2 regions of the Roseovarius sp. A46 genome follow, and region 2 is predicted to be linked to the other one. Evidence: riboswitches for the same ligand, from Rfam matches in the RefSeq annotation. Region 2 holds a riboswitch; the other holds the start of a gene.
The links. Region 2 has a riboswitch for cobalamin ahead of C6W92_RS04920 (TonB-dependent receptor). Riboswitches for the same ligand answer to the same signal wherever they lie in the genome.

Region 1 (7,261 bases), on a different contig from region 2:
TCCCGGGATCGAAGAGCGTGCCGGCCTCGGCGCTCCTGAATCCCGACAAGACGATGAAATCGCCCGAGGATCTGCGCGCCGTGCTCGAAGCTGCCGGTGTCGATCTCGGCAAACCCGCGATCACCACCTGCGGCTCTGGGCTGACGGCGGCGATCATCAACCTTGCGCTGGAACGGATCGGCAAGGCCGACCATGCGCTTTACGACGGATCATGGGCGGAATGGGGCGCGTATCCGACGCTGCCCGTCGCCACGGGAGACAACTGAATGTTCGAACATCTCAAGGAAAAGCCGGCTGACAAGATCATCGCGCTGGGGCAGGCCTTTCGCGAGGACCTGCGCGAGACCAAGATCGACCTCGGCGTGGGCGTCTACAAGAACCCCGAGGGCGTGACCCCTGTCATGCGCGCCGTCAAGGCCGCCGAGAAGCGGCTATGGGAACAAGAGACGACCAAGAGCTACACCGCGCTTGCCGGAGACCCGGCCTTCACCGACGCGATGGCGGGGCTGGTTCTGGGCGACGCCGTGCCGCGCGATAACGTCGCCACGCTGGCCACGCCGGGTGGCACCGGCGCGGTGCGGCAGGCGTTCGACCTCGTGCGCATGGCCAATCCGGGCGCGCGTGTCTTCGTGTCCGACCCGACATGGCCCAACCACCTGAGCATCCTCGCCTATCTCGGGATGGAAGTGGTGAATTACCGCTATTTCGACAGCACCACCTGCGCGGTGGATTTCGACGGGATGATGGCCGACCTGGAGGGCGTGCGCGCGGGTGACGTGGTGCTGCTGCATGGCTGCTGCCACAACCCGACCGGGGCCAACCTCACGATGCCGGAATGGCGCGCGGTGGTCGAGCGGCTGAACGCGGCGGGTGCGCTGCCGATGATCGACATCGCCTACCAGGGCTTCGGCGACGGGCTCGACGCGGACGCCGCGGCGGTGCGGTATGTGGCGGCGAACTGTCCCGAGGTGCTGATCGCGGCGAGCTGTTCCAAGAACTTCGGCATCTACCGAGAGCGCACCGGCATCCTGATGGCGGTGATGCAGGAGGCGGGGCTGCGCACGCTGACGCAGGCCAACCTCGCCTATCTCAACCGGCAGACCTATTCCTTTCCGCCCGATCACGGCGCCCGGTTGGTGAGCATGGTGCTGACCGACGATGCCCTGCGCGCCGACTGGCAGGCAGAGCTGGAGGATGTGCGGCAAGGGATGCTGCGGCTGCGCGAGCAGTTGGCGGGCGAATTGCAGCGGCTCTCGGGCTCGGACCGGTTCGGCTTCATCGCGCAGCACCGGGGGATGTTCTCGCGTCTCGGGGCCACGCCGGAACAGGTCGAGCGCCTGCGCGCCGATCACGGCATCTACATGATCGGCGATAGCCGCATCAACATCGCCGGGTTGAACGACAAAACCGTGCCGATCCTTGCGAAAGCGCTGATCGACGCGGGGGTGTGATCGCAAGGGCGGCCCGCGAGGGCCGCCCCCGGACGCGCTTACTTGGGCATGATCACGCCGTCGATGACGTGAATGACGCCGTTGCTGGCCTCGATATCGGCCTGGACCACGTTGGCGCTGTCCACCGTGACACCGCCCTCGGTGCCGATGGTGACTTTGCCACCCTGCGCGGTCTCGGCCATCATGCCGTCCGATAGGTCGCCCGACATCACCTTGCCCGGCACCACGTGATAGGTGAGGATCGCGGTGAGCTGGTCCTTGTTCTCGGGCTTGAGCAGATCCTCGACCGTGCCCTCGGGCAACGCCGCGAACGCCGCGTTGCTGGGCGCGAATACGGTGAAGGGGCCATCGCCCTTGAGCGTCTCGACGAGATCGGCGGCCTTCAGCGCGGCGACGAGGGTCGAGAAGCTCTCGTTGCCCGTGGCGATGTCCACGATGTCCATCTTGTCGCCGTGCCCGTCGGCGAACGCGGGGCCTGCCATCACGGCTGCGGCGGTCAGGGCCAGGTAGGTTCTGCGAAGCATGTCGTATCCTCCGTTTCCGGTTTGCGTTGACGACACCTGTTTGCGGTATCGTTGCGAGGACTACGGTAGGGAGGACGCCGCGGTTCAGCGGGGATTTCCGCTCATGCGGCTTGACGAAAAGGGGGCAACCGCTAAGCCGGGGGTGATTGAAATATCCAATCACGATCTTGTGAATTTTATTGGCCTCGCGGCCTTGGTGCGGCGGCGCTGACGGTGCCCGGTCAGGTCTCGGCCTTGTCGTCCTCCAGCGCCAGATCTGCGAGGATCGGGCAGTCGGGGCGGTGGTCGCCTGCGCAGGCCTCGACGAGGTGGGCCAGCGTGGCGCGCATCGCGCCAAGCTCGGCGAGCTTGCCGTCGATCTTTTCCAGATGCGCCTTGGCGATGTGCCGGACATCTGCGCTCGCGCGGCCCTCGTCCTCGTAAAGCGCGAGCAGCCCGCGGCAGTCGTCGATGGAGAACCCCAGAGACCGCGCGCGGCCGAGGAAGCCCAGCTTGTGCACGTCGCGCTCGCGGAACTGGCGATAGCCGTTCTCGCCGCGCAGGGGGCGGACGAGGCCGATCTCCTCGTAATAGCGGATGGTCTTGGCCGGCAGGCCGGTGCGTTGCGAGACATCGCCGATATTCATGGTCGCTCTCCTCTCGTTACCCGGCGGTGGCCGGGTGCGCGGCCACCGGTGCCGTGGCCTGGGGACGTCCACCTGTCTCGTCACCCAACATCGGGCGCAGCCGCCGCAGGCGCAGCGCGTTCGAAACGACGAAGACCGAGCTGAGGGCCATCGCCCCCGCCGCAAGAACTGGCGAGAGCAGCACGCCAGAGACGGGGTAGAGCACCCCGGCCGCCACCGGGATGAGCGCCACGTTGTAGCCGAAGGCCCAGACGAGGTTCTGCCGAATGTTGCGCATGGTCGCGCGCGACACCGCGACCGCGCCCATTACCCCGCCCAGATCGCCCGACATGAGCACCACGTCGGCGGCCTCGATGGCGATATCGGTGCCTGTCCCGATGGCGATGCCCACATCCGCCTGCGCCAGCGCCGGCGCATCGTTGATCCCGTCGCCGACAAAGGCCACAGCGCCACGCGCCTGCATGTCCTTGAGCGCCGTGACCTTGTCCTCCGGCAGCAGCCCGGCCACCACCTCGTCGATGCCGGTCTCGCGGGCGATGGCCTCTGCCGTCTCGCGCTTGTCGCCGGTCAGCATCACCACGCGCAGCCCTGCCCCGCGCAGGGCGGCGATGGCCGCCACGCTCGACGGCTTCACGGGGTCGGCGACCGCGATCACGGCGGCGAGCCGCCCGTCGATCGCGGCAAAGAGCGCCGTGCGCCCGCGCGCAGCGAGGTCGGCCTCGGTCCGGGCGAGGGGCGCGGTGTCGATATTCTCGCGCGTCATCAGCCGGTCGGCCCCCACCAGCACGTCGCGCCCCGCGACCTGCGCCCGCACGCCGTGGCCGGTGATCGTCTCGAACTGGGTCACCTCCACCATCTCCGCCCCTTCGGCACGGGCGGCGCGCGCGATGGCATCGGCGACCGGGTGCTCCGAGCGCGCCTCGACCGCGGCGACCAGCCGCAGCACCTCGGCCCGGTCCATCCCCTCGGCCAGCACCAGGTCGGTCATCTCGGGGTGGCCCTCGGTCACGGTCCCGGTCTTGTCGAGTGCCACCGTTCTGACCCCCGCCAGCGCCTGAAGCGCGTCGCCCTTGCGGAACAGCACGCCCATGTCGGCCGCGCGCCCGGTGCCCACCATGATCGAGGTGGGCGTCGCCAGCCCCATCGCGCAGGGACAGGCGATGATGAGCACCGACACCCCCGCCACCAGCGCCAGCGTCAGCGCGGGGTCCGGGCCGACCGCGAGCCACACAGCCACCGTCAGCGCCGCCACGGCCATGACCGCGGGAACGAACCACAACGTGATCCGGTCCACCATGCCCTGAATCGGCAGCTTGGCGCCCTGCGCCTCTTCGACCATGCGGATGATCTGCGCCAGCGTGGTATCGGCCCCCACCCGCGTGGCGCGCAGCATGAGGCTGCCCGCGCCGTTGACCGTGCCGCCGGTCACTGCGTCTCCGGGGTCCTTGGCCACCGGGACCGGCTCGCCGGTGATCATGCTCTCGTCGACATGGGCGCTGCCCTCGGTTACCTCACCATCCACAGGGATACGCTCTCCGGGGCGCACGAGCACGATATCGCCGGGCACGATGGCGTCGATCTCTACCTCTTCGGCCGTGCCGTCGCGCATCACCCGCGCAGTGCGTGCCTGCAGGCCCATCAACCGCTCGATCGCCGCGCCGGTCCGGCCCTTGGCGCGCGCCTCCAGCCAGCGGCCCAGCAGGATCAGCACCACGATCACCGCCGCTGCCTCGAAATAGACGGCGCGCACCGCCTCGGGCAGGACGCCGGGCAGGAAGGTTGCCACCACCGAGTAGCCATAGGCGGCCCCGGTCCCGAGCGCCACGAGACTGTTCATGTCCGGCGCGCCGCGCAGGAGCGCCGGGATACCCGTGCGGTAGAAGCCGCGGCCCGGTCCGGCCAGAACCAGCGTTGTGAGCACGAACTGCAGAATCCAGCTTGCCTGCATCCCCACCGTGTCGGCGATCAGCGTGTGCAGCGCGGGGATGGCGTGGCCACCCATTTCCAGTACGAAGACCGGCAGCGCCAGCACCGCCGCCAGACCCGTGCGCCGCGCCATTTTGCGCGCTTCGTCTGTCTTGCGCGCGGTCGCGTCGCGCGATTCACCGCCCTGCGCGGGGGTGGCCGGATAGCCCGCTTCGCCGGCGGCTACGGCCAGATCGCGTGCCGTGACCATGCCCTCGGCATGGATCACCCGCGCGCTCTCGGTGGCGAGGTTTACCCGCACGTCGAGCACGCCCGGCAGGTCGGCGAGCGCCGCCTCGACCCGGCCCACGCAGGATGCGCAGGACATCTTGTCCACCGAGAGCACCGTCTCTGCCTTGCGCATGGGGTACCCCGCGCGGTCGAGCGCTGCCGCGATTTTGCGCAGCGGGACTGAGCCCAAGGTCTCTATTCGCGCCGAGGCATCCGCGAGGTTGACGTCGGCGTGCATTACGCCCTCGACCGCGGAAAGCGCCTCTTCGGTCCGTCGCACGCAGCCCGCGCAGGTCAGCCCGTCGAGGAAAATCCTGATTTGCCGTGTCCCGGTCATCCCGGCTCTCCGTTTTTCCAAGTGTCTGATCGTGACATAGAGATTCCCGCTACTGGAAGGTCAAGGGTCGTGCCGCTTTTCGATCCGCGATCTTCGCCTTTGCGCTTGCGGGCGCGGGGCTCGGTGTTAGCCTGCCTGCATCATGGTGCCGCCCCTCGGGGCGGAGAATTGGGAAGCCGGTGCGACTCCGGCGCTGCCCCCGCAACGGTAAGGGAGGGCGACGAGGCGTTACGCCACTGGGCCGAAGACAGCCCGGGAAGGTGCCTCGCGCATGGGCCGACAGCCCGTCACCCAAGCCCGGAAACCAGCCATGATCCACGTCGAATCGCGGTGGGCGATGCGGGCGTTTGTGCGTGCCCGCGCGCCATCGCCCCGCCCACTGCCCCATCCGGCCCGGGGTGCGGTCGGGGAGAATGAAGCATGACGGATTTTGACCGAATCATCGACGCCCTCGAGGAAAGCCCGGCTGAGGGTGCGCAAGCGATGGCCGCCGCGCGGCTGGGTTTTCTGGAATGGGTGTTTGCCACGCCCGGCCCGCTCACCGCGCGGATGGCGCGCGACGCGCTCGACACGCAGGCCGCCCGTGACGCGCAAAGCCCGGCGGCGCGGGCCTTCGTTGGCTGTGTCCGCGAGGCTGGTACGCCTGCCCGAGCCTGCTATGCAGGCCGCCGCGCCGCGCGGGCAAAGCGCGCACGATGGCTCAACTGACATCTCGGGGCAGGGCGGCAGAAAAGGAAAACGGCGACACCAGGGAGGAGGAGGGTGCCGCCGTTCTCTTTCGCGTCGGGCCTCAGGGAGGAGGAGGAGACCGTCAGCTATCTTTCAGGATCGTTTTCGCGACCCTGTCGTTCGGTCCCGGGCTCTTGGGAGGAGGAGAGAGAGCCCGCGACCGTCACGGATGCGCCAGGGAGGAGGAGAGGCGCAACCGTATTCCGTTCAGCGCCGTGCGCCGTATACCGAGTCGCGCGCGACCCGGCGAATTTCGCTGCGATGCAGGCCAAGGTCGGCCAGATCGCGGTTGCTCAGCTCGGAAAGCTCGCGCACCGTGCGGCGGTAGGCGATAAAGGCTGCGACACGCTGCGCTGCGGCGCGAACGGTGTTGCGAAGCTCGCCCCACGCCGTGCCTGCTGTGCCATATTGCGTTACGATCGACCGTGCCATGTTCTTTCCCTTGCGATTTTCTTCGCTTTAGCTGTTCGAAGCCACTCTGTTTGGCCCCGGTTGATGCAAAGATAGCTTCTTTCTGCGCGTGCACAATACCAGCTTGAACATTTCTGCCATGCAGAAAACGCATGGCAGAAAGTGACCTAACGTCAGGCAAACGCATATCTTTTCATCGCTAACTGATGCCATTCTGCGCACCATTTGAAGATTTCGCTCTGCGGCGATGCGGCATGCGTGTGATGTTCGCGGCGAAAATATCTGGATCGGGCGGCCGCACATGGTAGCAAAGGGGCATGACACCAAACGACCTCGTTCTCACCCCCACCGGTCTACGCTTTGGCGGGCGGCGTTATCCCTGCACGATCGGGCGCGGCGGCATATCGGGTGCCAAGCGCGAGGGCGATGGTGCGACGCCTGCCGGCATCCATCGCATTGTCGGGATGCTCTACCGTCCCGACCGCATGGCGCGGCCCGCCAACTGGGCGCTGCCGATCAGGCCCGGCGATCTGTGGTCCGACGATCCCGACCACGAGGATTACAACCTCATGGTACGCGCGCCCTATCCGCACAGTCATGAGGTCTTGCGCCGCGCCGATCCGCTCTATGACCTCGTGATCGTGACCGACTGGAACTGGCCCCGCGCCGCGCGCGGGCGTGGGTCGTGCATCTTCGTGCATCGCTGGCGCAGGCCGGGCTATCCGACCGCGGGCTGCATCGCGCTGCGACCCGATCACCTGCGCCGAATAGCGGCGGGCATCTGCCACGGGACGCGGCTGATCGTGCGGTAGAAGGGGCCGGAACAGTCCCCGGTTCCCTGGGCGCGCCGTCGCGCTTGCGCTCTGTTCCCGAAACACCCAAGTATCACAGAAGCTGATTGGAGGTTTCCCATGCGCGGCGTGTCCCTTGCCCTTTCGCTTGTTCTTGTTGCTTCCCCGGTGCTGGCCGATGACTTGGCTGTGACCA
Region 2 (7,261 bases):
CGCAGGCTGCGGCGTGGGCGCAGGAGGGCCGTGGCCTCGGTAGCCTGCCCGTGCTGCCAGAGCGCCACCGCGCGTTCGGTCATCGCGCCCGACCACGCTCCGGTGAGCATCAGGCGCCAGATTTTCCACAAGATGAGCGCCAGCGTAAGCACGGAAAGCGCGGCGATCACCCAGAGCGCCGGGCCACCGCGGTCGAGAAAGCCGGTGAGAGTAGTCTCATCCATGACGGGCCTCCTTTGCGGTGTCGGTGGATTGCCAGAGCGCCACGCCGCGCGCAACCGCGTCATGCACGGCACGGCCCACGGCCTCGCCCACGCCTGTGTGGAGCCCGGCATAGCGCGTGGTCCCGTCGGGCGCGGCGATGGCGATGCAATCCGTGCCGGTGCCGGTGGCGGGTCCGGTGGGCAGGGGTATTTTCGCGGCCATGATTGCAGCGGTTCGGGCCTGGGTCGCAATGCTGAGCGCCTCGAGGCGGGCGGCCTCGGTCAGCCCGGCGTCGATCTCCACCGCGACGTTGATGGTGCCCCAGGCGTGGGTGGCGAGGGGTCGGCGGGTGCCCACCGACTCGGCGTTGGAGAGGCCCACTGTGGCCACGGCGTGGGCGCGGATGCCGTCGGCATCGGCCTCGGCGGTGGTGAAGCGGGCGATGTCGCAGGACGTTAGAAAACAGACCGCGTCACGCGCGTCGCGCGCGGCCAGTTGCGCGTCGAGCCACTGGATCACGTCGAGATGCTCGGGAAGGTCGGCATTGCGCACCTCGCGCCACAGGATGCGCCGGGCACGCACGAGGCCGGGGCGGTTCACGGCCCAGCTAAGCACCGGCATCTCGTGCGGCAGGTCGAGGCAAAGCCAGGGGGGATCGAGGCGGGGCGTGGTCATCGGATCACCTCGAGTGGCTGGAAGACAGGACCCCGGGGCGTGGTCGCGTAATGGGCGCTGACATGGAAGATACGGGCGAGGTTTTCGGGTGTGAGCACCTCGGCGGGCGGGCCGTCGGCGGCGACGCTCCCCTCGCCGAGAAGAATGAGCCGCGTGCAATGTCGCGCGGCGAGGCCGAGGTCGTGCAGGGAGGCGATGACCGCGCGGCCATCACCCGCCAGCCGGGCAAAGACCTGCATGGTGGCGATCTGGTTGGCCGGGTCGAGCCCGGCGATCGGCTCGTCGGCCATCAGGAGCGGGGTCTGTTGTGCGAGCGCCCGGGCGATGAGGGCCATCGCCTGCTCGCCTCCCGAGAGCCGCGTCGCGGTGCGGTGGCGGAGGTGCTCAAGCCCCATCGTTTCGAGCGCGGAGTCCACGTGGGCGCGATCCTGCGGCCCCATCCCCTGCCAGCCGCTGACATGCGGCGTCCGCCCCAGCGCGACCAGTGTCTCCACCGTGACCGGCCAGGCAATGTCGCGCGCCTGCGGCATCCACGCCGCAGCCCGCCCGCGTGCCGCCGGCGGCAGGGCCGCGAGGCTGCTTGTGCCCTCGTGCGGCAGCAGGCCGAGGGCCGCGCGCATGAGCGTGGTCTTGCCCGCGCCGTTGGGGCCGATGAGGCCGATGAACTCGCCAGCCTCCACGTCGAGGGTGACGTCCGTGAGTATCGACCGCCCGCGCAGGCGCACCGAGAGATCACGCAGGGAAAGCAGGGTCATGCCTGTCCTCCCCGCGTTTTGTAGATGAGGTGGAGGAAGAGCGGCGCACCGACGATGGCGGTGAGCACACCGAGTTTCAGGTCGCGCTCGGGCAGGACTAGGCGCACGGCGATATCGGCGGCGAGTACCATCGCTGCGCCGCCCAGGCCCGAGGCCCAGAGGAGCCGCGATGGCCGCGCGCCGACGAGGGGGCGCAGGAGGTGCGGCACCACGAGGCCGACGAAGCCGATGGCGCCGGCCACCGCCACCGCCGCACCGACCATCGCCGCGGTGCCCAGCACCAGCGTGAGCCGCAGGCGCGCGAGACGCAGCCCCATTGCCTCGGCCGCGTCCTCGCCCAGCGTGAGCGCGTCGAGCCCGCGCCCCAGCGTCAGGAGCGCCACCCCGCCCGCCAGCATCAGCGGAGCCGCGAGCCAGACATGGGTCATTGAGCGGTCAGCGAGCGAGCCCATCATCCAGAACACGATTTCCGAGGCGGCATAGGGGTTGGGCGAGAGGTTGAGCACCAGCGAGGTGAGCGCCGCGGCGAGTGCCGAGATGGCGATCCCCGCGAGGATCAGCGTGATCGACCCGCCGCGCGGCCCCGCCAGCAGCAGGATCAGCAGCACGCCGGTGCCCGCGCCCACCAACGCCGCCACCGGCAGGGCGAGCGTGGTGACGGCGGCGAGGCCGGTATGGATGGCCAGCACCGCGCCCAGCGCGGCGCTGCCCGACACGCCGATCAGTCCCGGCTCGGCCAGCGGGTTGCGCAGGTAGCCCTGAAGCGCGGCACCCGAGAGCCCGAGGCTCGCCCCGATCATCACGCCGAGAAGCGCGCGGGGCAGGCGTATTTCGCGCATCACCAGCGGTTCGGGACCGTCGCCGCCAAGGATCAGCGCCGACAGACCATCAAGCGCGCCGATGTGCGCGGGCCCCACGCTGAGCGAGGCGAGGAACAGGGCGGTCGCGAGCGCCGAGAGGCCGAGCGCGAGAGGTTTCATTGCAGCCCCTCCCGCGCGGTGACGAGCGTTTCCACCGCGTCCAGCACGTGTGGCGTGCCGCAGATCCAGTCAGGCGAAGTGATGCGCAAGCCAGCGGTGTCGGCGGTGAGGGCGGCGAGGGCCGGGTGGGTCATCACCGCCTCGGATCGCGAGGCGCCGGGCAAGGGCGTGCCGCGGATGAGCAGGTCGGGCGCGGCCATGACCAGCCGCTCCAGCGGCACCGTGCCGCCGCCCCGCAAGCCCAGTTCGCGCGCGACATTGCTGAATCCGGCAGCGCGCAGGATGTCGTCCGCAAGCGTGCCGTTGCCCAGGCTGTAGCCGTTGGGGTGGTAGAGCGCGGCGCTGTGGGTCGTCTCTCCTGCGCGCAGCGTCTTTAGCCGCGCGTCAAATTCGGCAATGAGCGCCGCGCCGGCCTCTTCGTGGCCCAGCACGCGCGCCATTTTTGCGATCAGTGCGCGGGTGTCGTCGAGAGATTTCACGGTGTCGAACTGCACCACGCGCAACCCCACCCGACGCAGCATTCCCACCGTGGCGGGATCGGTATAGGCCCCGGCCAGCACGAGGTCGGGATCGAGCAGGTAGACCTCCTCGGCGCGACCGTGGTTGGCCTTGTAGGCGCGGGCCTCGCGGGCCATCGCTGAGCTGTGCGGATCGGCGGCCAGCTCGGAGACCGAGACGAGCTGTCCGGGGGCGGCCAGCATCATCGCCAACTGATCGGTGCACAGGTTGATCGACACGACACGGGCAGGAGCCGGGCCAGCGCTGACCGAGGCCCCCGCGAGCGCGAGGGCCAGGCCAAGGGCTATGAGCCTAGAAAGACGCACGCAGCCCCGCATAGGCCGCGCGGCCAGGCGTATTGAACCCGCCAGCCGTCTCGTAATCCTCGTCGAAGAGGTTTTCCACGCGGAGCAGGGCATCGACGCTGTCGGTGACCCGGTATGTGGCGTTGACGTGGAAGAGCGTGTAGTCGCCCACCTTGTTCGCCGCCGGGGCAAAGGGCGACGGCGTCACGCCGCCAATATGCTGAACCGTGAACTGCGCGTCGAGCCGGGGCGAGATCGCGGCGCCGAGGCCGATGGCCACGTCGTGTTCGGGCACGCGCGCCGCGGCGGCACCGTTCTGCTCGGCATCGGTATAGGTGTAGGCACCGGTTAGGGTCAGGAAGGCGTTGATCGCCACCTGTCCCGAAAGCTCGATCCCCTTGCCCTTGAAATCGCCGGTCTCGAAACAGCCGAATCCGCTGGGACAGCGGGTCGAGGTGCCATCGAAGAATATCTGGTTGTCGATATCCGTGCGAAACAGCGTGGCGCGGACGAAATCGTCGCCCTCGAACCGCTTCTCGATCCCGAGGTCGTAGCTTTCGCTGGTCTCGGGCTGGAAATTCGGGTTGCCGAAGAACGGGTCGAGCTGCACCAGAGTGGGCGCGCGGAACCCGTCTGAGGCCGAAGCGCGCAGGATCAAATCCTCTTGGATCCGCCACGCGAGCGCGGCGCGCGAGGACCATTCGCCGGAAAACTCCGAATGGTCGTCGTGGCGCACGGAGAGGGCGATATCCACCGCGTCGGTGGGGGCGAGCAGCACCTCGCCCTGCACGCCGGTGATGTCGATGGCGAGGTTGAGATCTTCTTCCTCGGTGTAGTCCGCCCCGAAGTTGACCGACCAGATGCCGCCAGAATCATAGCTGCCGCGGTAGTCGATGCGCTGGCGCTCGCCTTCGAATGGCGTGGCGAAACCGTTGGAGAAGGAGGTGCGGTCGCTCTCGAAATAGCTCAGTGCCAATTCGTGCTCGAAGGCCCCGGTGGCGAGCTCGGCAAAGGCACGCGCGCCGTGAGCCTCGCTGGTGTTGAACTCGTCAAAGGGTGCTGTCCCGTCGCCGCCGAACTCGTCGAACTCGGCGTCGCTGTCGATGTGGAGCGCGCTCAGCCCGGCGGCGAACGTGTCCGTGAACTGGTGGCGCAGGTAAAGATTGGCCCGGCGCGCTTCGGAGCCGTCCGGCTCGGAGCCCGCAGCGGAGGCGGAAAAGCCGTCGGTCTCTGTTCGGCTGAAGCTGAAGGCAAGATCGGTGCGGTCGGTGCGCGCGGTGAGGCCGAATACGCCGCGGCGGAAATCGTAGCTTCCGGCCTCGACTTCGGCAAAGCCGTGGACGCCGTCCTCGGTGGGGCGCAGGCTCTGGATATTGATGACGCCGCCCACGGCGTTGAGCCCGAAGCGCGCAGATTGCGAGCCCTTGAGCACCTCGATCCGGCCGAGCCCCGCATTGGTCAGCCCGCCGAAATCGAAGCCGCCGCCGCTCGAGGCGGGGTCGGTCACGTCGATACCGTCGATGAGCACCGGCACGTAGGCCCCGCCGAGGCCGCGAATGCGCACGGTCGAGGTGGTGCCGAGCGGGCCGTTGGCCGAGGCGGAGATGCCCGGCTGGAAGGTCAGGAAATCGCCCAATCGCGCGGTGGGTGCGTCACGCACCTCCTCGGCGGGCAACACCTCGACGGTGGAGCCGCTGCGCTCGAGCGCGGTCTGGGTCTGGTTGGCGATCACGGTGATCGTGTCGAGATCGAAGCCCTCCTGTGCGAGGGCCGGGGCTGTGGCGAGAGCGCAGAGCGCGCAGGTTACGAGATATCTCATGTCATGTCCCCCAATACCGGTTGTCGGCATCGTGTTGTCCATCGGGTCGGTCGTTGGAAAAGGACATGCCTCTCCGCAGACGGTGAAAGTGCCACCACTACGGAAAAGGTCCGTTATCCACGGCGCGCCCCGCGCCCGGATAGGGTGATCACTTCGGCAGGTCTCCTGACTTGCGGGTCATCGCTTGGCCGAACCTTCCCACACCCCGCTCGGGTGCAGTGGCATTTTTCCGGCCTCGCTCACCGCTTACAGTTGCGGGGGCAGTCACGGATTTGATCCGATGATCGGATCGCACCGTATTCCCTATTACCGGGGTATTTTCCCGGACCGAAGCAGCCCCGCGTTACGCCTGAAGTCAGATTCGCGCAAGTGTAAATCGCGCTTGCCGCGCGCCGCACGCGCGCGGTATCCCTGCGCCGCCAAGTGGATTTCGAAAGGGTGCGGGTCATGGGCTGGGCCGAGTATGTGGTGGCGCTGGCGGTGTTTTTCCTCAGCCATACGCTGCCGCTGCGGCCGCGCGTGAAATCGGCCCTGGTGGCGCGATTCGGTCAGCGGGGGTTTGCGTTGGGCTACTCGGCGCTGTCGCTGGGGGTGCTTTACTGGGTGTTGATGGCGGCGGGGCGCGCGCCCCATGTGCCGCTCTGGGGTTGGGCCGCGTGGCAGAAGCATGTGACGTTGCTCGCGATGCTCGCAGCCTGCGTGCTGGCGGCGCTGGCCATCCGGCGGCCCAACCCGTTTTCCTTTGGCGGTCGTGCGGGAGCCGGGTTCGATGCCGCGCGCCCCGGCATCCTGCGCTACACGCGCCATCCGCTGCTGGTGGCGCTGGCGCTGTGGGCGGGCGGGCATATGGTGCCCAATGGCGATCTGGCACATGTGGCGCTCTTCGGTCTTTTCGCGGGGTTCGCGATGCTGGGGCAGCGCATCGTGGACCGCCGCCGCAAGCAGGCACTCGGGCCCGAGTGGGAGCGGCTAGACGCGGCGCGGCGCGCCGTGCCGGCGTGGCCGCCGCGCCCGGCCTCGGTCCGTGGCGGTGTTGCCCGGCTGGGGCTGGGGCTTGCGGCGTTTGCCGGGCTGGTCGCGCTTCACCCGTTGGTCATCGGCGTTTCGCCCCTGCCGTGAGCCCCTGCGACCATTCGGGGCACTTGACCCCGCGCGCCGCACTCGCCAAGAACCGGTGCGAACGAGAGGGAGTAGTCGGGAATGGTGCGCAAGGCCGAGAACGGCGCCGATCTGCTGGATCGCGAGAAATCAAAGCGCGTACGCGCGCTGGCCGAGCTGTGGCCGTTCCTGCGTCCCTACCGCAAGCTGCTGGCCGCTGCCGTCTCGGCGTTGGTGCTAACCGCCGCAGTGGCGCTGATGCTGCCGATGGCGGTGCGCCGGGTGGTGGACAATTTCGGCGGCGAGGATGGCGCGCTGCTTGATCAATATTTCGGCGCGGCGCTCGTTATTGCGGCGTTGCTGGCGCTGGGCACCGGGCTGCGCTACCTGCTGGTGTCGCGGCTGGGCGAGCGGGTGGTGGCCGATATCCGCAAGGCGGTGTTCAACCGGGTGATCGGAATGAGCCCGGCCTTTTACGAGCGGGTGATGACCGGCGAGGTTCTGAGCCGGATCACCACCGACACCACACTCATCCTGTCTGTCATCGGCTCGTCCGTGTCCATCGCGTTACGCAATCTGCTGCTGTTCTCGGGCGGCATGGTACTGATGCTGCTGACCTCGGCCAAGCTGACGGGTCTCGTGCTGTTGATCGTGCCGCTGGTGGTCGTGCCGATCCTGTTTCTGGGTCGGAAGATGCGCGTACTCAGCCGCGAGAACCAGGACTGGATCGCCAACAGTTCCGGCAACGCCTCCGAGGCTCTTTTGTCGGTGCAGACGGTGCAGGCATTCACCCATGAGCGCGAGAGCCGGGCGCGGTTCGGCGATGTGACCGAACGTAGTTTCGAGGTCGCGCGCCGCCGCGTGAATACCCGCGCGCTGATGACCGTGATCGTGATCTTCCTCGTCTTCACCGGGATCGTCGGCGTG

Region 1: it holds a riboswitch for cobalamin, as region 2 does, so the genes downstream of both, C6W92_RS09480 (hypothetical protein) here and C6W92_RS04920 (TonB-dependent receptor) in region 2, are expected to answer to the same signal.

What each region holds. Positions count from the first base shown of each region.
Region 1 covers NZ_PVWS01000015.1:8,306-15,566, reverse strand. The annotation lists gene sseA (3-mercaptopyruvate sulfurtransferase) at 1-266, shown strand, start outside; gene C6W92_RS09500 (amino acid aminotransferase) at 267-1,451, shown strand; gene C6W92_RS09495 (fasciclin domain-containing protein) at 1,490-1,975, opposite strand; gene cueR (Cu(I)-responsive transcriptional regulator) at 2,197-2,601, opposite strand; gene C6W92_RS09485 (heavy metal translocating P-type ATPase) at 2,618-5,134, opposite strand; cobalamin riboswitch at 5,261-5,462, shown strand; gene C6W92_RS09480 (hypothetical protein) at 5,555-5,842, shown strand; gene C6W92_RS09475 (DUF1127 domain-containing protein) at 6,071-6,295, opposite strand; gene C6W92_RS09470 (L,D-transpeptidase family protein) at 6,592-7,086, shown strand; gene C6W92_RS09465 (mucoidy inhibitor MuiA family protein) at 7,255-7,261, shown strand, end outside.
Region 2 covers NZ_PVWS01000006.1:31,258-38,518, forward strand. The annotation lists gene C6W92_RS04895 (MotA/TolQ/ExbB proton channel family protein) at 1-224, opposite strand, end outside; gene C6W92_RS04900 (adenosylcobinamide amidohydrolase) at 217-879, opposite strand; gene C6W92_RS04905 (ABC transporter ATP-binding protein) at 876-1,634, opposite strand; gene C6W92_RS04910 (iron ABC transporter permease) at 1,631-2,614, opposite strand; gene C6W92_RS04915 (ABC transporter substrate-binding protein) at 2,611-3,438, opposite strand; gene C6W92_RS04920 (TonB-dependent receptor) at 3,425-5,236, opposite strand; cobalamin riboswitch at 5,374-5,583, opposite strand; gene C6W92_RS04925 (NnrU family protein) at 5,684-6,355, shown strand; gene C6W92_RS04930 (ABC transporter transmembrane domain-containing protein) at 6,437-7,261, shown strand, end outside.